Linked DNA regions of Myxococcus xanthus. The main gene of each other region encodes a partner of the protein of the gene in region 2 in a complex. Links are inferred from orthologs where the notes say so. Each region holds a gene or a part of one and is shown on either strand. Other genes may lie near its edges.

Evidence for each region.
Region 1: the proteins of secA (region 2) and secY are in contact, whole or in part, in a crystal structure (PDB 3DIN), measured with the Thermotoga maritima proteins. The link is inferred for Myxococcus xanthus from one-to-one orthologs. Residues at the interface, in WP_004082002.1 of Thermotoga maritima: Glu261, Ala262, Arg263, Lys300, Ala301, Arg302, Thr303, Ile304, Ile305, Leu323, Tyr324, Asp325, Pro326, Val329, Ser330, Tyr333, Ile336, Lys340, Phe345, Val349, Glu363, Phe364, Tyr374, Ser375, Gly376, Gly377, Glu393, Ile395, Thr482, Ser483; in WP_004081795.1 of Thermotoga maritima: Glu108, Gly109, Glu110, Glu111, Ala236, Glu237, Arg238, Arg239, Ile240, Thr241, Ile242, Gln243, Tyr244, Ala245, Arg246, Arg247, Val248, Thr249, Gly250, Arg251, Arg252, Val253, Tyr254, Gly256, Ala257, Ser258, Thr259, Tyr260, Leu261, Pro262.

What each region holds. Positions count from the first base shown.
Region 1 is NZ_CP017174.1:3,886,417-3,895,741, reverse strand. Bases 27-3,017 are described here. They hold secY (preprotein translocase subunit SecY), read right to left. Parts: upstream 2,200-3,017; coding sequence 853-2,199; downstream 27-852. Other genes in these bases: rpmD (50S ribosomal protein L30), read right to left, coding at 2,882-3,017; rplO (50S ribosomal protein L15), read right to left, coding at 2,334-2,861; BHS09_RS16585 (adenylate kinase), read right to left, coding at 42-689. Outside these bases: more of rpmD, read right to left, coding at 3,018-3,151; rpsE (30S ribosomal protein S5), read right to left, coding at 3,155-3,676; rplR (50S ribosomal protein L18), read right to left, coding at 3,699-4,055; rplF (50S ribosomal protein L6), read right to left, coding at 4,164-4,730; rpsH (30S ribosomal protein S8), read right to left, coding at 4,795-5,211; BHS09_RS16545 (type Z 30S ribosomal protein S14), read right to left, coding at 5,374-5,559; rplE (50S ribosomal protein L5), read right to left, coding at 5,587-6,240; rplX (50S ribosomal protein L24), read right to left, coding at 6,422-6,757; rplN (50S ribosomal protein L14), read right to left, coding at 6,801-7,169; rpsQ (30S ribosomal protein S17), read right to left, coding at 7,237-7,563; rpmC (50S ribosomal protein L29), read right to left, coding at 7,654-7,860; rplP (50S ribosomal protein L16), read right to left, coding at 7,906-8,325; rpsC (30S ribosomal protein S3), read right to left, coding at 8,392-9,054; rplV (50S ribosomal protein L22), read right to left, coding at 9,096-9,325. UniProt on the Escherichia coli protein: The central subunit of the protein translocation channel SecYEG. Consists of two halves formed by TMs 1-5 and 6-10.
Region 2 is NZ_CP017174.1:6,740,385-6,750,134, reverse strand. The notes cover bases 2,034-5,449. They hold secA (preprotein translocase subunit SecA), read left to right. Parts: upstream 2,034-2,426; coding sequence 2,427-5,249; downstream 5,250-5,449. Other genes in these bases: BHS09_RS27535 (23S rRNA (cytidine(2498)-2'-O)-methyltransferase RlmM), read right to left, coding at 2,034-2,076. Also shown: BHS09_RS40090 (M23 family metallopeptidase), read left to right, coding at 1-144; BHS09_RS27540 (nucleotidyl cyclase domain-containing protein), read right to left, coding at 307-1,011; more of BHS09_RS27535, read right to left, coding at 1,054-2,033; rpsB (30S ribosomal protein S2), read left to right, coding at 5,630-6,607; tsf (translation elongation factor Ts), read left to right, coding at 6,767-7,420; pyrH (UMP kinase), read left to right, coding at 7,637-8,389; frr (ribosome recycling factor), read left to right, coding at 8,428-8,985; BHS09_RS27505 (diguanylate cyclase), read left to right, coding at 8,985-9,750. UniProt on the Escherichia coli protein: Required for protein export, interacts with the SecYEG preprotein conducting channel.

The DNA.
Region 1 (9,325 bases), 2.9 Mb from region 2 along the record:
GGAGGCACCCACCAGGCCGTCTCCCCACCTCTCCGGGCGGATCAGGCCTTGCCCGCGGCGGCCTTGATCTCCTCGTAGATGCCCTCCGGCGTCCCCACACCGTCCACGCTCTTGAGCAGGCCCTTCTTCTCGTAGAAGGCCTTCAGCGGCGCCGTCTCCGAGTCGTACTTCTGCAGGCGCTTCTCGATGACCTCGGGCATGTCATCCGGGCGCTGGACAAGCCCGGCATTGCACTTGTCACAGTACCCCGCCCGCTTCGGGGGGCTCTGATAGACGTGGTAGACGCTGCCATCCGCCGGGCAGACCCGCCGCCCGGAGCCGCGCTCTACCAGCTTCGCGTGCGGCACCTCCAGTGAGATGACGGCGCTCAGCTGCTTGCCCAGGCGGCCCAGCATCTTGTCCAGCGCGTCGGCCTGGCCCGGCGTGCGCGGAAAGCCGTCCAGGACGAAGCCCTTGGCCACGTCCGCCTCCTTGAGGCGCTCCTCGACGATGCCAATCACGACGTCGTCCGGGACGTACTGCCCAGCGGCCATCAGCGGGCCGGCCACCTTGCCCAGCTCCGTACCCTCCGCGACTGCCTTGCGGAGGATGTCCCCGGTGGAGATCTGGGGGATCTGGAAGTCGGCGAACAGTCGCTTCGCCTGCGTCCCCTTCCCCGCGTTTGGCGGCCCCAACAGGATCAGGTTCATGTGTCCTCTCAGCTCCGAAGGAAGGCACGGAAGTCGTAGGACTCAAACCCCCGAGCGCGCTCCGTGTGCACCAGCGAATACCCTTGAACAACACCTAGCCTGGGAACGACGAGGCGCCCCTCCCCGCGACGGGGAGAGGCGCCCGGAACGCCCGCGCGGAGGCTCAGGCCGCCACGCGCACCCGGCCCCGGATGCGCGGGCCGCGAGGGCCGGCGAAGCCCTCGTAGTTACGACTGATGAGGTGGCCCTCGATCTGCTGCACCGTATCCAGCGCCACGCCCACGACGATCAGCAGCGCCGTGCCGCCAAAGGTGAACCGCACCCCCAGCAAGCCGCTGATGACCGACGGAATCACGCAGACGACCGACAGGTAGATGGCACCACCGAACGTGAGCCGGTTGAGCACGCGCTCGATGAACTCCGCCGTCTGACGGCCCGGACGGATGCCCGGGATGTAGCCACCCTGCTTCTTGATGTTGTCCGCCACGTCGTCCGGCCGGAACGTCAGCGCCGTATAGAAGTAGGCGAAGAAGATGACCATCAGGACGAACAACCCGTTGTAGATCCACAGGTTGCCTTCGATGGCGCGCTGGAAGCCCTGCAGGAACGGGAACCAAGTTCCCAGCGTGGCCGGGAAGGACAGCACCGCGCCCGCGAAGATGGGCGGAATCACGCCCGAGGTGTTCACCTTCATCGGGAAGTACGTCGCCTGGCCGGCGAACATCCGGCGTCCCGCCATCCGCTTGGCATACTGGATGGGAATGCGCCGCATGCCGCGCTCGACATAGACGACCGCGGCGATGATGACGAGCATGAAGAAGACCAGCGCCAGCACCTCGGCCACCGAGATGACGTCCTGACGGGTCAGGTCCAGCAGCTGCTTCGCGCCCGGGAGCAGGCCCGCCACGATACCGGCGAAGATGATGAGCGAGATGCCGTTGCCGATGCCGCGCTCGGTGATGCGCTCACCCAGCCACATGATGAAGGCCGTGCCGGCCGTGAGGCTGACCACCGTCATGAAGGTGAACCAGACGCTGTCGTCGGGGACGACCACCTGGTTGAAGCCGCTCTGGCCACCGTCGGAGCGGCCCAGAGACGCCAGCCACCGCGAGATGCCGATGCCTTGCACGATGGAGAGCGCGATCGTGCCGTAGCGGGTGTACTGGTTGATCTTCTGCCGGCCGCCGGCGCCTTCCTTCTGCAGCCGCTCCAGGCTGGGTACGACCACCGCGAGCAGCTGCATGATGATGGAGGCGCTGACGTACGGCATGATGCCCAATCCGAAGATGGACATCTGCTCCAGCGCGCCGCCGGAGAAGAGGTTGAACAGCGAGACGAGGCCGCCCGATTGCTTCTGGGCGTCCATGAACGCGTTCATCGCCGAACGGTCCACGCCTGGCGTGTTGATGAAGATGCCGATGCGATAGACGGCGAGCAGCGCGAGCGTATACGCGAGCCGACTGCGCAGCTCAGCGATACGGAAGACGTTGGCGAAGGCGTTCAGAGCCACGGGGTAGCCATCCTCTTCGAGAGGGTTCTGCCAGGACGACAAAACGCCCCTGTTCCACGAGCGGGAAAGGGGCGCAGAAGCCTACACAAGCGAAACTGCGCGCACCACTAGCAAGTGATGCGCGCTAGACACGCTCAGGCCTTGGGCTGCCGAGGAGCCTTGACGCCCTTGCCAGCGTGCGCCTTGGCCGCGGACTCCGGCTTGTGGGCCACCAGCGGAATTTCTTCCACCGCGCCGCCCGCCTTCTGGATGGCCGCCTTCGCCGCCTCAGAAGCCTTGTGCACGACCACGGTGACCTTCTTGGTCAGCTCGCCGCGGGCCAGCAGTTTCACGCCGTGGTAGCGACCCTTGACCAGGCCGACCTTGCGCAGCGTCTCCACGTCCGCCGTGGCGCCGGCATCGAAGTGCTGCTCGAGGTCCGACAGGTTGACGACCGCGTAGACAGTCCGGTTCGGCGGCGTGAAGCCAAACTTCGGCAGACGCCGCTGCAGGGGGCTCTGGCCACCCTCGAAGCCTTCGAACCGCATGTTGCCGCTGCGGGCCTTCTGGCCCTTACCACCGCGGCCGGCCGTCTTGCCAAGACCACTACCCTGGCCGCGGCCCACGCGCTTCTTGCGGTGCCACGAGCGCGCCGGACGCTGCAGTTTGTTCAGAGTGCTCATCGTCTCGATCCTCTCGTGACTCAGGCCTTGTTCTGCTTGGCCTGATACGCGATCGCCCGCTCCCGCAGGGCAATCTTGGCGGGCTTGCGGCGCTTGGGCGCCGGCGCGTCGCCGGAAACGGTTTCCAGGGTGACCAGGTGCTTCACCTTGAACGCCATCCCGCGAACCGCAGGCGTGTCCTTGAGGAGCCGCTCGTCACCGAACTTCTTCAGGCCCAGCCCACGGATGGTGTCCAGCATGTCGCTGGACGCACCCGCAAAGCTCTTCACCAGCTTCACCTTGAGCGCCATGGGCTAGCCCCTCTGCTCCCCGGCGAGCTTCGCCGGCTCGACGTCCTTGCCACGGAGACGCGAAACCTGCTCCGCGCTGCGCAGCAGCTTCAGGCCAGCGACAGTGGCCTTCAGCACGTTGTGCGGGTTCCGCGAGCCCTGGCTCTTGGTCAGGATGTTCCGGATGCCCGCCGCCTCCAGCACCGCGCGAACCGCGCCGCCGGCGATGACGCCCGTACCCTGGCTGGCCGGCTTCAACAGCACCCAGCCAGCGCCGAAGTGCCCGAGCACCTCATGCGGAATGGTGTGACCCACGAGCGGAACGCGGAACAGGTTCTTCTTCGCGTTCTCGCCACCCTTGCGGATGGCCTCGGGGACTTCGTTGGCCTTACCCAGGCCGACGCCCACGTGTCCGGCGCCGTCCCCCACCACCACCAGGGCGGCGAACGAGAAACGGCGGCCGCCCTTCACGACCTTGGCCACGCGGTTGATATTCACCACGCGGTCGGTGAGGTCCAGATCGTTCGGATTGATCGGAGTTGCCACTTGGGGGATTCCTTTCGAATTCTTAGAACTTCAGCCCGGCCTCGCGCGCGGCGTCGGCCACGGCGGCGATGCGCCCGTGATAAGGGAAGCCGTTGCGGTCGAACACCACCGCTTCGACGTTGGCGGCCTTGCACTTCTGCGCAATCAGGGAACCAACACGCTTCGCATCCGCCTTCTTGTCGCCCTCGTCCTGACCCTTCAGGTCCTTGGACAGCGACGAAGCAAACGCAAGCGTCTTGCCCGTGGTGTCATCCACCACCTGCGCATAGATGTGCTTGAGGCTCTTGTAGACGGTGAGCCGCGGCCGCTCTGTCGTACCCGACAGCTTCTTGCGGATGCGGTTCTTCCTCTTGAGACGGGCTTCGATCTTCGTAGGCATGGCTGCTTCCTTTTCCGTCCGGAGGCGATGCGGCCTTCCGCCGCCGGATGATGCCACCAGGTCCTGAGGACCCGGTGGAGTTTGGAACACTTAGGAAAGACAGGACGACTAGGTCGTACCGGTCTTGCCCTCCTTGCGGCGGATGCGCTCCTCGGAGTACTTGATGCCCTTGCCCTTGTAGGGCTCGGGCGGACGCAGCGAGCGGATGTTCACCGCCGTCGCGCCCAGCGCTTCCTTGTCCGAAGAACGGAGCGTCAGGCCCACGGTAGGCAAGCTGTCCTCGTTGCGCGGCGCCTTGTCGACTTCGGCGGTCACGCCCTCGGGCAGGTTGAAGACCACCGGGTGCGAGTAACCCAGCGCGAAGTGAATGGCCTTGCCCTTCACCTCGGCGCGGAAACCAACGCCGCGGATGTCCAGCTTCTTCTCGAAGCCCGTGGTCACACCCTTCGCCGCGTTCGCGAGGATGGTCCGGGTCAGGCCGTGCAGGCTGCGCGCCTCACGCGAGTCATCCTCGCGCTGCACGGTCATCTGGCCGTCCTTGATCTCGACCTTGACCTTGCCAGGCAGCTTCACCGACAGCTTGCCCTTGGGGCCCTCGAAGTTCACCTGCTCGCCGGCGATGACGGCCTTCGTCTTGTCGCCGAGCTTGATCGCCAGTTTTCCAATCCGACTCATGGTTGCCTCGGTCCTGTGTGCCTGGGGCGCGCTCCCTCACGGGGCGCCGCACCCGGGCGGCTGGCTAGTAGACGGTGCAGAGCAGCTCGCCGCCGACCTTCTGCTTGCGGGCCTCGGAATCCACCATGATGCCGCGCGAGGTGGACAGGATGGAGATACCCAGGCCACCCAGCACCTGCGGAATCTCACGCACGGCGGCGTAGCGGCGCAGACCCGGCTTCGACACGCGGCGGATACCGGTGATGGCAGGCGCACGGTCCGGACCGTACTTCAGCTGCACGGAGATCTCCGGGAACACCGTGCGCTTGTTCTGCACGGTCTGCTCGTGGACCACGAACTCACCGATGTAGCCCTCATCCTTGAGGACCTTGATGATCTCGAGCTTGAGCTTCGAGTGGGGGATGACGACCTTGTCGTGACGCGCGCGCGAAGCGTTGCGCAGGCGGGTCAGCATGTCGCCGACGGGATCATTGACCGGCATGGAGTACCTTCCAAAGCGAGGCCTCGTACCGAGCGCCTCGCGTTCGCAGCCACCGCGCCTGCCGGGCCCATCCCGGGGGTTCGCGCTGACCGCCACTACGAACTTCCTACTTCGATGTGCCTGGCCGGCCGCTGAGGCCCGCCAGGCACCCTGCCCTTCCGGCTACCAGGACGACTTGGTAACGCCGGTGATCTCGCCGCGGAGGGCGCGATTACGGAGGCAGATACGGCACATCTTGAACTTGCGCAGGAACGCGCGCGGCCGGCCACACAGCGGGCAGCGGTTGTACTGGCGCACCGAGAACTTCGGCTTGCGCTTTGCCTGGGCGATCTTGGAGAGCTTGGCCATGTTTCGTCGGGTCCTTGGCTCGAGGGCTTACTGACGGAACGGCATGCCGAAGTGACGCATCAGCGCCAGCCCCTGCTCGTCGTTGGCCGCAGTGGTGACGAAGCTGATGTTGAGCCCCTTCACCTTCTCGATCTGGTCGTAGTTGATCTCAGGGAAGATGATCTGCTCGCGCACGCCGAGCGTGTAGTTGCCCTTCCCGTCGAACGCCTTGGGGGACACGCCCTTGAAGTCACGCACGCGCGGCAGCGCCACGGTGATGAGGCGGTCCATGAACTCGTACATACGGTCGCCGCGCAGCGTGACGGCGGCACCAATGGCCTGCCCCTGGCGCAGCTTGAAGTTCGCGATGGACTTGCGGGCGCGCGTGACAATCGGCTTCTGGCCGGTGATCGCCGCGAGCTGGTCCACCGCCGACTCCAGGATCTTGTTGTTGGCGAGCGCCTCGCCCAGACCCATGTTGACGACGATCTTCTCCAGCCGGGGAACCTGCATCGGGTTCTTCAGGCTCAGCTCCTTCAGGAGGGACGGAACACCTTCCTTGAAGAAACGCACCTTCAGACGGGCAGGCTTGGACTCCAGGCCTTCCTCGATATTGGCGGCGAAGCCAACCTTCTTGGCCTCTTCCTTCTTGCCCCGCTTCGCCTTCTTTTCCTTCTGCTCGGCCTTCTTCTCGTCAGCCATCGTCCTGTCCTCTGCTTCGGGGCGCCGTCGTGGACCCAGCACGCCCGATCAGTCCTTCGTATGGAACCTGGAAACACCGCGAGGGCCCCTGTTGCTCCACGGGCCCTCCATGCCTGCACGCCCGCCCTTCGCCACCACTGGGGTGGGCAAAGGGCGCGCATACATGCACCAACGCGGACACCTAGTCAATCAGGGCGTCGCAGTTCTTGCAGAACCGCTTCTTCTTGCCCTCTTCACCTTCAGTACGGATGCCCACCCGAGTCGGCTTGTCGCACTTGACGCAAACCACCTGCACGTTCGCCAGCGCGATCGTGCCCGGCTTCTCGACGATGCCGCCTTCCGGGCTCTGGGGCGTCTTCTTCATGTGACGCTTGACCAGGCGCAGGCCCTCGACCGTCACGCGCTCAGCCTCGCGATCGATCTTCAGTACCTTGCCGCGCTTGGTCGCCGGGTTCTTCTCGGAGGCCTCGGCCCCGGCCATGACCTGGACCGTGTCTCCTACCTTCAGCTTCTGCATGGCTTCCTCTCTCTGGCTGCTCGCCGTCCGGCCTGCTGTCCTCTCAGAGGACTTCGGGCGCCAGCGAGATGATCTTCATGAACTTGCGGGCGCGGAGCTCACGGGCCACCGGCCCGAAGATACGCGTACCAATGGGCTCCATGTCCTTGTTGATGAGGACCGCGGAGTTGCCGTCGAACTTGATGTAGCTGCCGTCCGGGCGACCCACCTCGCGCTTGGTGCGAACGATGACGGCCTTGGCCACGTCACCCTTCTTCACCTTCGAGTTGGGAAGCGCCTCGCGCACCGAGACGACAATCACGTCGCCGATGGACGCATACTTGCGCTTCGAGCCGCCGAGCACCTTGATGCAGAACACCTTCTTCGCGCCCGAGTTGTCCGCCACGTCGAGCACGCTCGTCATCTGAATCATCTGGGAATCTCCTGTCGCCGGTGACCATCCCGCGCCACCTCACGGCCGCGCGGAAGGGACATGCGTGCTAGACGTTCTTGCTCTTCTCCAGCACCTCGACCACGCGCCAACGCTTGTCCTTCGAAGCGGGCTTGGTCTCGGCGATCCGGACCCGATCACCCTCGTTGATGGTGATCTTCTTGGGGTAGTCGTGATCCTCCACGTGCGCCTTGTACTTCTCGCGCAGGCTCATGATCTTCCCGTACTTCGGGTGGGGAGCCCGGCGCTGGACGGTGACGACCACCGTCTTCTGCATCTTGTTGGAGGTGACAATCCCCACGCGCGTCTTGGGACGGCCACGGGTGGAAGTCTCGGGAGACTGCGTCTCGGTCGCTTCAGCCATCTTCTCTCTCACTGTCTCTCATGCACCCGGGCATTGGCGCCCGGATGGCCGCACGCGCTCCTCTATCAGCTGAGCGCGGTTGGAGTCGTGGGTGTTCAGCCCTTAAGCCTTCATCTTCTGGGTCAGCACGGTCAGAACCCGCGCCAGGTCCCGCCGGTGCTGGGTGCGCTCGGCCGGGTTGTCCAGCGAACCGGTCCGACGCTTCAGCTGGTCCTGGAACAGCGTCTCACGCAGCTCGGCCGCGCGCTGCTTCAGGTCGTCCGCCGACAGTTCCTTCAATTCCTTCGCAGTCGCCATTTCACTCTCCATGCGAGCGGAAGCCGTCCTGGGGACCAGCTCCCGCCGCTCGGTGCCTTAGAGGCTCAGGTCCGCCCGCTTCACGATCTTCGTGAGCACCGGCAGCTTCGCCTGCGCCAGCTTCAGCGCTCCGGTGGCCACTTCCGGCGTCATACCCTCCATCTCGTAGAGGATGCGGCCGGGCTTCACCACCGCGACGTAGTACTCCACGCCACCCTTACCGGTACCCATACGGGTCTCAGCGGGCTTCTTGGTGATGGGCTTGTCCGGGAAGATACGGATCCAGATCTTGCCGCCACGCTTCACGTGACGCGTCATCGCGATACGAGCCGCCTCGATCTGCCGAGAGGTGATCCACCCCGGCTGGAGGCTCATCAGGCCGTACTCACCGTAGGTCATGTCGCTACCCCGGTGGGCACTGCCAGGCATGCGGCCCTTGTGCATCTTGCGGTACTTCGTACGAGCAGGCTGAAGCATCGTCGCTGTCCTTCGCCGCCCTGCCCCGGGCGCCCCTTTTGGGAGCGCCCGGCGCGGGTGGGCTGATTACCGGTTGGAGGGCATGGGGGCCTGGCCACCCTTGCCCGGGAGGACCTCGCCCTTGCAGACCCAGACCTTGCAGCCGATCTTGCCGTAGGTCGTCTTCGCCTCGGCGAAACCGTAGTCAATGTCCGCGCGCAGGGTGTGCAGGGGCACGCGACCCTCGCGGTACCACTCGTAGCGCGCCATCTCCGCGCCACCGAGGCGGCCCGAGCAGGCCACGCGAATGCCCTTGGCGCCGAACTTCATCGCCGTCTGCAGGGCCTTCTTCATGGCGCGGCGGAACGCGATGCGGCGCTCGAGCTGCGTGGCGATGTTCTCCGCCACCAGCTGCGCGTCGGTCTCGGCCTTGCGGACCTCGACGATGTTGAGGAAGACCTCGTTCTTCGTGAACTGCTGGAGGTCCTTCTTCACCGTCTCGATGCCCGCGCCACGCTTGCCGATGACGATGCCCGGCCGCGCAGTGTGGACGTTGACCTTGACCTTGTTGGCCGCGCGCTCGATCTCCACCTTCGACACGCCCGCGTGGTTCAGCGACTTCTTCACGAACTCGCGGATGCGGATGTCCTCGTGGAGCCACTGCGCGTAGTTCTTGTGCTCGAACCACTTGGAGTCCCAGGTCTTGATGACACCAAGCCGGAACCCGATCGGATGAACTTTCTGTCCCAACGTGATTCTCCTTGAAGCGTCCGGGCAGGGCCCGACGGGTCCTACTTCTTCGCCTCGGCGAGCACCACGTGGACGTGGGCCGTCTTCTTCTTGATGGGGGTGGCCCGGCCCATGGCGCGCGGCATGAACCGGCGCTGGGTGGGACCCTGGTCCACGGAGATGGTCTTCACGTAGAGCGTGTCCACGTCGACCTGGCCCTTGGACTTGTCAGTCGCGTTGGCCACGGCGCTCTTGATGAGCTTCTCCACCGGCTTGGCCGCGGCGCGCTTGG
Region 2 (9,750 bases):
GTGAAGGCCGGCGACAGGGTGAAGCGCGGCATGCACATCGCCGCCGTCGGCAACACCGGCCGCTCCACGGGCCCGCACCTCCACTACGAGGTCCGCGTCAACGGCATCGGGCAGAACCCGCGCAAGTTCATCCTAGAGGAGTAGTCGGCGCGGGTGGATGACGCCTCGGTGGTTCATCGAGGCGCCTCGCTCCGGACGGAAGAGACGCTCTCCCGTGGAAGCCCGAAGGGCTCCGGGAGCGCGCGCATTTGCCGCCCCAGCGGGGACGGCCAGAAGGGCCCGGCGCTCAGGCGCTCCCGCGCAGATTCAGAGCGTCGCGGGGCCTGGGATGGAGCCATCCAGCCGGATGCGCCTGCGCTGAAGTCCCTGCGCGCGGCCGGTACGCTCCATGACGTGGGTTCGCTCCAGCTCCGCCCACAGCAGCGGTCCCAGCACCTGCCAGTGCGAAGGTGCGTCCACTGTCAGCTCCAGCAGGCTCACCGTCCATGAGGGCACGTCCGCGTCGGGCGTTCCCTGGGGCAGCACGCGGCGCACGTCCTGCGCCAGCCGTTCACGCGTGGGGACGGCGAGGTGCTCCTCCACCGTGAGCTGCGACGTCGGCACGAGCAGGGCGGCGAAGGCGTCCGCGTGGATGCGCACCACCTTCGCGCCGGGGTACTGCGCGGAGAGGGACTCCACGGTTGCGCGCAGCACCGCGTCCCCGGTGGGAAAGCCGAAGCGGGCGTTGACGTTGATCATCCCCTGCACGTCCGCGATGACGGCGCCCACGCGCCACCCATCATGATGGCCGTGGGTGGACAAGTCGTACTCCTCCTTGAGGAGGTTGCCCTGGGTGAGCGCTGGCACCTGGAGCGCGCCCGTCTTCGCGTCCGGCTGGCCGCGCCGGGCCTGCTCCGCCTGGACGAGCACCTCCACGGCGGCCTGCACCGGGGCCTGGGGGCTGCGGGTGAGCACCCAGGGATGGAGGGCGATGAGGGCGGTGGCCGTGGCGTCGTCGAGCGGGTAGGGCATTGCGCTCCTTGTGTAGCGCGTCCACCGCCGGGGCGCAGGGCCTCACTTCATCTTGTGCGCGGTGACAGTGACCTCATCCCGGTCATGGTACAGCTGGCGGACGGTGAGCCCCTCCCAGCCGCCCTCCTGGACGAGCGTGTGGCGCACCCGCAGCAGGATGGGGTTCTTGTCCTTCATGGGCAGCTTGATGTTGGCCACCAGGTGCTGCGCCCAGCCGCGGCGGCCCCACTTGGCCAGCAGCTGCGCCACTTCCAGGGGCCGCCACGCCATGTCGCAGAAGAGCCAGTCCGCCGGCTCGTCGGGCGCATAGGCGAAGGCGCTCTCCTGGACGTGCTTCACGCGCGGGTTCCCCGTCAGCTCCGGCATCAGCCGGGCGGGGTCCACCGCCACCACCTTCGCGCCACGGCTCACCAGTCGCTGCGTCCAGCCGCCCGGCGCCGCGCCCAGGTCCACGCACACGTCGCCGCGCCCAGGCTCGAAGGCCAGTCCGTCCAGGGCCTCCTCCAGCTTCATGGCCGCGCGTGACGGCGCATCTCCAGCCCGCCGCATGCGCCTGCGTCCGCCCGCCGCCAGGGACACTGCCTCGCGCGCGTGCACGGCGCCCACCACCGTCACGTCGTCCGGCGCCACGCACAGGGACACCAGCAGCGCCCCCGCCTCGCGCGCCCGTTGGGCGTCCTCGACGCGCCGCCCCGGCGGCAGCCTGGCGGACACGGCGGATTCCAGCGCTTCCGCCACGGGTGCCAGGGCATTGCCACGCGGAGTGTCGGGCGTGAAGGCCTGCACCGCCCAGGGCGCCCGCCCGGGAAGCGCCAGCACGGTCCGAGTCGCGGCTTCAGCGATGGCTTCGGGGCTGGTGGCCGTCAGGGTGGCGGCCACCTGATAGCCCGCGCGAGCGAAGGCGGGCGGAGGGCCGGAGATGGCGTCACTCTCCACCAGGGCTTCGCCCAGCAGGCGGGGCTCGGCGCCGGCCCACTCCAGCTCCTCGAAGAGGTGGGCCTCGAAACCCGCGCGACAGGTCCACAGCCAGCGCCCGGGCCGGGCTGCCAGCGTCCGGGCGGGCATGGCGGGGACCTTTGCCCGGGGAGGGACTTTGGGGGCGGGCGGCGCGGTGTGTGCAGGGGGCCTGCCCCCGGGGGCAGGGCCCTGGCGGTTAGGCGGCGCTCCGGGGCGGCCCGGATGGCGGGAGGGAGGTCGTTGTGAAGGCCTGGAGGGGCCTCGGCGTTGATTTCGTGTGGGGGACATTGCGTGGGCCGGGTTCCGCTTTACTCTGAGCCGCTGCGTGGTGGGCGGCCTGCCGAGTGGAAGTTTCGGCGGACGCACGTGGTTTCCATACGTTTCTCCCTTACACCTCCAGGGATTTCCCTTCACTCGCCGCCGTCCTTCGAGGATTCTCCGGCGAGAGAGCCGACCGAATGATCGAATGGACGCTGAAGAAACTGATTGGGACCAAGAACGAGCGTGAGCTCAAGAAGGCCCACGCGAAGGTCGCCCGGGTCAATGAGCTGGAAACCCGTATGCGGGCCCTCAAGGACGAGGACTTCGTCTCCGAGACGAACCGCATGCGGCAGGAGATCCAGAACGGCCGTTCGCTGGACGACCTGCTCTTCGAGGCCTTTGCCATCACCCGCGAGGCGGCGCGCCGCGTCATCGGCCAGCGTCACTACGACGTGCAGCTCATTGGCGGCATGTTCCTCCACGAGGGTTGCATCGCGGAGATGCGCACCGGTGAAGGCAAGACGCTGACGGCGACGCTGCCCACCTACCTCAACGCTCTGTCCGGCCGGGGCGTACACGTCGTCACGGTGAACGACTACCTGGCCCGCCGCGACGCGGAGTGGATGGGGCGCGTCTACCGCTTCCTGGGCATGACGACGGGCTGCGTGCTGCACGAGTTGAACGACAAGCAGCGGCAGGAGGCGTACCGCTCGGACATCACCTACGGGCAGAACAACGAGTTCGGCTTCGACTACCTGCGCGACAACATGAAGTTCCGCCTGCAGGACTACGTCCAGCGCGAGCTGAACTTCGCCATCGTCGACGAGGTGGACTCCATCCTCATCGACGAGGCCCGCACGCCGCTCATCATCTCCGGCCCCACCGAGGACAGCACCGACAAGTACTACCGGGTGGACCAGGTCATCCCCGGGCTGGTGCCGGACCAGGACTACACCCTGGACGAGAAGCACCGCTCCGTGTCGCTCACGGATGACGGCATCGAGAAGCTCCAGAAGCGGCTGGGCGTGGGCAACCTGTACGACCCGGGCGAAATCGAGATGCTGCACCACGTGGACCAGGCCCTGCGCGCGCACACGCTCTACAAGCGCGACAAGGACTACGTGGTGAAGGACGGCGAGGTCGTCATCGTCGACGAGTTCACCGGCCGCCAGATGCCGGGACGCCGCTGGTCGGACGGCCTTCACCAGGCCATCGAGGCCAAGGAAGGCGTGAAGATCGAGAACGAGAACCAGACGCTCGCGACCGTCTCGTTCCAGAACTACTTCCGCATGTACTCCAAGCTGGCCGGCATGACGGGCACGGCGGACACGGAGGCGGAGGAGTTCGCGAAAATCTACAACCTCGACGTGCGCGTCATCCCCACCAACCGTCCGCCCATCCGCAAGGACCTGCAGGACGTGGTGTACAAGACGGAGCGCGAGAAGTTCGAGGCGGTGGCGGCGGAAATCGAGGAGCTGCACAAGGCGGGGCAGCCGGTGCTCGTGGGCACGGTGTCCATCGCCAAGAGCGAGGTGGTGGCCAGCTTCCTCAAGAAGCGCGGCATCCCGCACAACGTCCTCAACGCCAAGCAGCACCAGCGCGAGGCGGACATCGTCGCGCAGGCCGGCCGCAAGGGCGCCGTCACCATCTCCACCAACATGGCCGGCCGCGGAACGGACATCCTCCTGGGCGGTAACGCGGAGGTCCTGGCCAAGGCGTCCATGGGCCCGCCGCCCGAGCCGCCCACGTCGGCCCCGGAAGGGCAGCCGCTGGACCTGACGGCCTACGAGGCGGAGCTCGCGGCGTGGGAGCAGAAGCTCGCCGACACCAAGACGAAGCTCGAGGAGCAGACGAAGAAGGAGCGCGAGGAGGTCCACAACGCCGGCGGCCTCTTCATCATCGGCACCGAGCGCCACGAGTCGCGCCGCGTGGACAACCAGCTGCGTGGCCGCGCCGGCCGCCAGGGTGACCCGGGTGGCAGCCGCTTCTTCCTGTCGCTCGAGGACGACCTGATGCGCATCTTCGGGTCCGAGCGCATCCAGGGCCTGATGGAGCGGCTGGGCATGGAGGAGGGCGAGGTCATCGAGCACGTGTGGCTGTCACGTGCCATCGAGGGCGCCCAGAAGCGGGTCGAAGGCCACAACTTCGACATCCGCAAGAACCTCCTCGAGTACGACGACGTGATGAACCAGCAGCGCCGCACCATCTACAAGCTGCGGCGCCAGGTGCTGGCCGCGGGCGCGGGCGTGCCGCTGGTCGAGTACGACGAGGATCCGAAGACGCGCATCAAGACGCGCTCCGAGCGGACCGTCAGCTGGGCGGACTTCCGCGAGCTGATTCTGGACTCGATGGAGGACGTCATCGTGTCCCTCACCGACACCTACGCGCCCACCCGCGGCGTGGAGGGTTGGGACATCGCCGCGCTCCAGCAGGGCGTGAAGGAGACCTTCAACCTCGAGATGAACTTCGAGGGCGTGGGCAACCGCGAGGAGCTCCAGGAGCACATCTACAAGGCGGCGGAGAAGGTCTTCCAGGCGCGCGAGGAGGAGTTCGGCGAGAACTTCATGCGCTTCCTCCAGTACAACTACCTGGCCACCATCGACCGGCTCTGGAAGGACCACCTGCTGGCCATGGACCACCTGCGCCAGGGCATCGGCCTGCGCGGCTACGGCCAGAAGGACCCGAAGCAGGAGTACAAGAAGGAGGGCTACCAGGGCTTCATCCAGATGCTCTCCGCCATCAAGGCGCAGTTCGTCACCCAGCTCATGCACGTGCAGCCCCGCTCCGCCTCCAGCGCGGCGGAAGAGGCCGCCCGCATCCAGCGCCAGCTCGCCCAGCAGCAGAAGAAGGCGGTGGAGGGACGCGCCACGGCGGACGGCAAGCTGGATGAGGGCTCGGTGGCCGCGGCGGCGCGTCCGGCGGCAGCCAGCAAGCCGGCGGTGGGCCGCAACGACCCCTGCCCCTGCGGCAGCGGCCGGAAGTACAAGAAGTGCCACGGCGCCTCGGAGGCCAGCGTCTAGGACGCGGGTTGTCTGACAGGCTCACCGTGTAGGACGCCGGCGCGGCGCCACCCCTTGGGGAGGCACCGCGCCGGTGCCATTTCAGCCGGGCGGAAAGCGCCCGCTGGGACGGCTGGAGGGCGGGGGAGCGGCATGTGCCGTCCCTGCCCGGACGGGCGGTGCGGTGAAGCTTGCGCGGCCCGGAGGGGTTCTGTTAAGGACCCCCCGCCCCAAGGTATGGGGTCGGGGGGAAGTCCACCCCAGGCAGTACCCACTACTCACACGTTCGTGCCGGTCGCCGGTGCTTCCGTGGGTGAGGGCCTCTCCTCGGAGAGGGACTCCCCCGTGGTCGTTTCGGCCGGAAGGTTTCTCGAACGTGGCGGAACAACCGGAGAGACGACATGGAAACGCAGGACACGCAGACGCAGCAGCAGGCGATGGCCGCCGCCGGTGGCATCACGATGAGGCAGCTCCTGGAGGCCGGTGTTCACTTCGGCCACCAGACGAAGCGCTGGAACCCGAAGATGAAGCCGTTCATCTTCGGCGCCCGCAACGGCATCTACATCATCGACCTGCAGAAGACGGTCGTGATGGCCCGTTCGGCGTTCCGCTTCGTGGCGGACATCACCGCGCGCGGTGGCTCGGTGCTCTTCGTCGGCACCAAGAAGCAAGCGCAGGACGTGGTCCGCGAGGAGGCCGCGCGCGCCGGTCAGTTCTTCGTCACCAGCCGCTGGCTGGGTGGCACGCTGACCAACTTCAAGACCATCAAGCAGGGCATCGACCGCCTGAAGACGCTGGAGAAGATGGCCGAGGACGGCACCTTCGAGCGCCTGCCCAAGAAGGAAGTCGCCCAGCTCGAGCGTGAGCGCGAGAAGCTGGAGAAGAACCTGGGCGGCGTGAAGGAGATGTCGAAGCTGCCCCGCTGCGTCTTCGTCATCGACCCGAAGAAGGAGCACATCGCCATCCACGAGGCGGGCCGCCTGGGCATCCCGGTCATCGGCCTGGTGGACACCAACTGCGATCCGGACGGCATCGACTTCGTCATCCCCGGCAACGACGACGCCATCCGCTCCATCAAGCTGTTCACCTCCAAGATTGCCGAGTCCTGCCTCGAGGGCGCCGCGCGTTACCGCGCCTCGGGCGCCGCCGAGCGCGACGAGCAGGAGGAGCGTGAGGGCCGTGACGACCGTGGCGACCGCCGCGATGACCGCCGTGGCCCGCGCCGCGGTGACCGCCGCGACGACCGTCGCGACCGGGGTGGTGACCGTGGCGGCGACCGCCGTGGCCCCCTCGTTGAGATGAAGGCCGCGGCCCCTGTCGCGTCCACCGAGCCGGCCGCCGAGGCCGCTGCTCCCGAGGGTGAGGCGGCGGCCGAGTAGCCGTCCCTTCCTCACGTCAGTGCCGAAGCGGCCGGGTGGCGCCTGTTCGGGCCAGCTCCCCGGCCGCCTCTGTTTCCCTGGTGCCGCAGTATCCCCCTTGAACTTGCAATGCTCCGCCCGGCGCAGTGCGCCCTGGAGTGGCGGAGGCAGGAGACGACGATGGCCGAAGTTAGCGCCCAGATGGTGAAGGAGCTCCGCGAGCGGACCAACGCGGGAATGATGGATTGCAAGAAGGCGCTCTCCGAGTCGGGTGGCGACTTCGCCAAGGCCGAGGAGTGGCTGCGCAAGAAGGGCATCGCCAAGGCCGCTGGCAAGGAAGGCCGCGTTGCCTCCGAAGGTGTCATTGGCACCTACGTTCACAGTGGCCGCATCGGCGTCATCGTCGAGGTGAACTGCGAGACGGACTTCGTCGCCCGCAACCCCGACTTCCAGGAGCTGGTGAAGGACGTGGCCATGCAGATTGCCGCGGCCGGCCCCAAGTTCGTCCGTCGTGAGGAGGTCCCCACGGACAACCTGGACAAGGAGAAGGACATCCAGCGCGAGCTCCTCAAGCAGCAGGGCAAGCCTGAGGCGATGCTGGAGAAGATCCTCGTCGGGAAGATGGAGAAGTACTACGAGGGCGTGTGCCTCGTGGACCAGCTCTGGGTGAAGGACGACAAGAAGAAGGTCGGCGAGATGATCTCCGAGCGCGCCGCGAAGATTGGCGAGAAGGTCTCCGTGCGCCGCTTCGTCCGCTACGAGGTGGGTGAGGGCATCGAGAAGAAGAAGGACGACCTCGCCGCCGAAGTCGCCAAGACGCTAGGCCAGGCGTAAGGCCTCCGCGGTCCTCACGGGCCGCGAGCCTGGACGCAGGGCTGACAAGGGCCGCGCGCACCGGAAATGCCCCACACGGGGCGTCCGGGCGACGCGGCCCTCGCTTTTGCGGGTCTGTTTGGCCCCTCCCCGTGCGACCGCCAGCGGACGATGTGGGGCCGGCCCACCGACTCCAGCGTTGATCCCTCGCTGAGCGGGGGATAGAAGCGGTGGCGCATGTCCTCCGACACGAAGAAGCCGCTCCCGTATAAGCGCATTCTCCTCAAGCTCTCGGGCGAGGCCCTGATGGGGGAGGGGAAGTACGGAATCCATCCGCCCACGCTGATGGGCATCGCCGAGGAAGTCATCGAGGTGGCGCAGGCTGGCGTGGAGGTCGCCCTGGTGATTGGTGGCGGCAACATCTTCCGGGGCGTCGCTGGCGCCACGGAGGGCATGGACCGCGCCAGCGCCGACTACATGGGCATGCTGGCCACCTGCATCAACTCCATGGCCATGCAGGACGCGCTGGAGAAGAAGGGTCTGCACACGCGCGTGCTGTCCGCCATCAAGATGGAGCAGATTGCCGAGCCGTACATCCGCCGGCGCGCCGTGCGCCACCTGGAGAAGGGCCGCGTGGTGATTTTCGCGGCGGGCACCGGCAACCCGTACTTCACCACCGACACCGCCGCCTCTCTGCGCGCCATGGAAATCAACGCGCAGGTCATCCTGAAGGCGACCAAGGTGGACGGGGTGTACAGCGCGGACCCGAAGAAGGACCCCACGGCACGGCGCTATCGGTCGCTGACTTACATGGACGTGTTGAAGCAGAATCTCAACGTCATGGACTCCACGGCCATCTCGCTGTGCATGGACAACAAGCTGCCCATCATCGTGTTCGACCTGACGCAGCGGGGCAACATCCGCCGCGCGGTGCTGGGTGATGGGGACATTGGTACGTTGGTGGGTGGCAGCGAGACAGTCTGGGCCTGAGCCCCGACCCACTGGCAAGCACTCAAGGAGAGAACGCAATGAGTGGAGACGTCGTCGCCGAACTGAAGGGCCGTATCGACAAGTCGATCGAGGGCCTGCGCACGGACCTGACGAAGGTCCGCACGGGCCGCGCCAGCATCGCCATCCTGGATGGCGTCCGGGTGGACTACTACGGCACGCCGACGCCGCTGTCGGGCGTGGCCAGCGTCAACGCGCCCGAGCCCCGGCTCATCACCATCAAGCCGTGGGAGAAGAGCGTCCTCAAGGACATCGAGAAGGCGCTGCGCGAGGCGAACCTGGGCATCAACCCGATGAACGACGGCGAGATGATTCGCCTGCCCTTCCCGCCGCTCACCGAGGAGCGCCGCAAGGACATCGCCAAGCAGGTGAAGAACAAGGGCGAGGAGTTCAAGGTCACCATCCGCAACCTCCGCCGCGACGCGAACGAGGCGCTGAAGACGCAGCTGAAGGACAAGAAGATCACCGAGGACGACCACAAGCGCATCACCGAGGTCGTGCAGAAGCAGACCGACGCGGGCATCACGCAGGTGGATGAAATCGTGAAGAAGAAGGAGAAGGAGGTCATGGAGGTTTGATGCCCTCCATTGTCCTCGCCGAGCCCTCCGCACCGGTGGCGGGCGTTCTGCGCCGCTATCTCGAGTCCGCCGGTCACGAAGTGTCCTGGGTGAGCAGCGTCGACGAGGCGCTGCGCACGGTGCGGGAACGCACGCCCACCGTCCTGCTGGCGTCCGGAACGGGCGCCCTGGACGGTGAGGCGTTGTGCCGGAGTGTGCGGGCCGAGGGCCTCGCCGTGCCGGTGTTGCTGTTGTACTCGCCGGACGAGGAGCAGGCGGACACGCGGGCCGCCCAGGCGGGCGCGGACGGGTGCCTGGTGGGGCCGCTGAAGCGCCCCACGGTGCTGACGTGCGTGTCCCTGCTCGTCCAGCGCGAGGAGGCGCTGCGGCGGGTGGGTTCCGTGGGCGCGCGGCCGCCATTCCCCTCGTTTGATGGAGCGTCTCACTCGGGCGGGCCGCCGCCGCTGCCGGGCGCGCTGGGCGGGCGGATGGTTCCGCCTCCGCCGCCGCTCGACGACGTGGATGCACCTGTCGAGAGCGCGGATGCGCGGGGCATGCCCCCTCCGCCGCCGCTCGACGAAGAGGCACCGGAAGCGGAGACCGCACAGGCGCTGGTGGTGCCACCGTCGCGCGAAGCGGATGCGCCGTTGTCCGAGGGCCGCGGCGCGGAGTCCGCGTCATTGCCACCTGAGCTGGACGAAGAGCCCATCACGTCGCCGTCCTCCGAAGCGGGCAGCACGGCCCCGGATGTGGGCGCGGCGCCTGCTTCGGCCACAGCGGAGACGC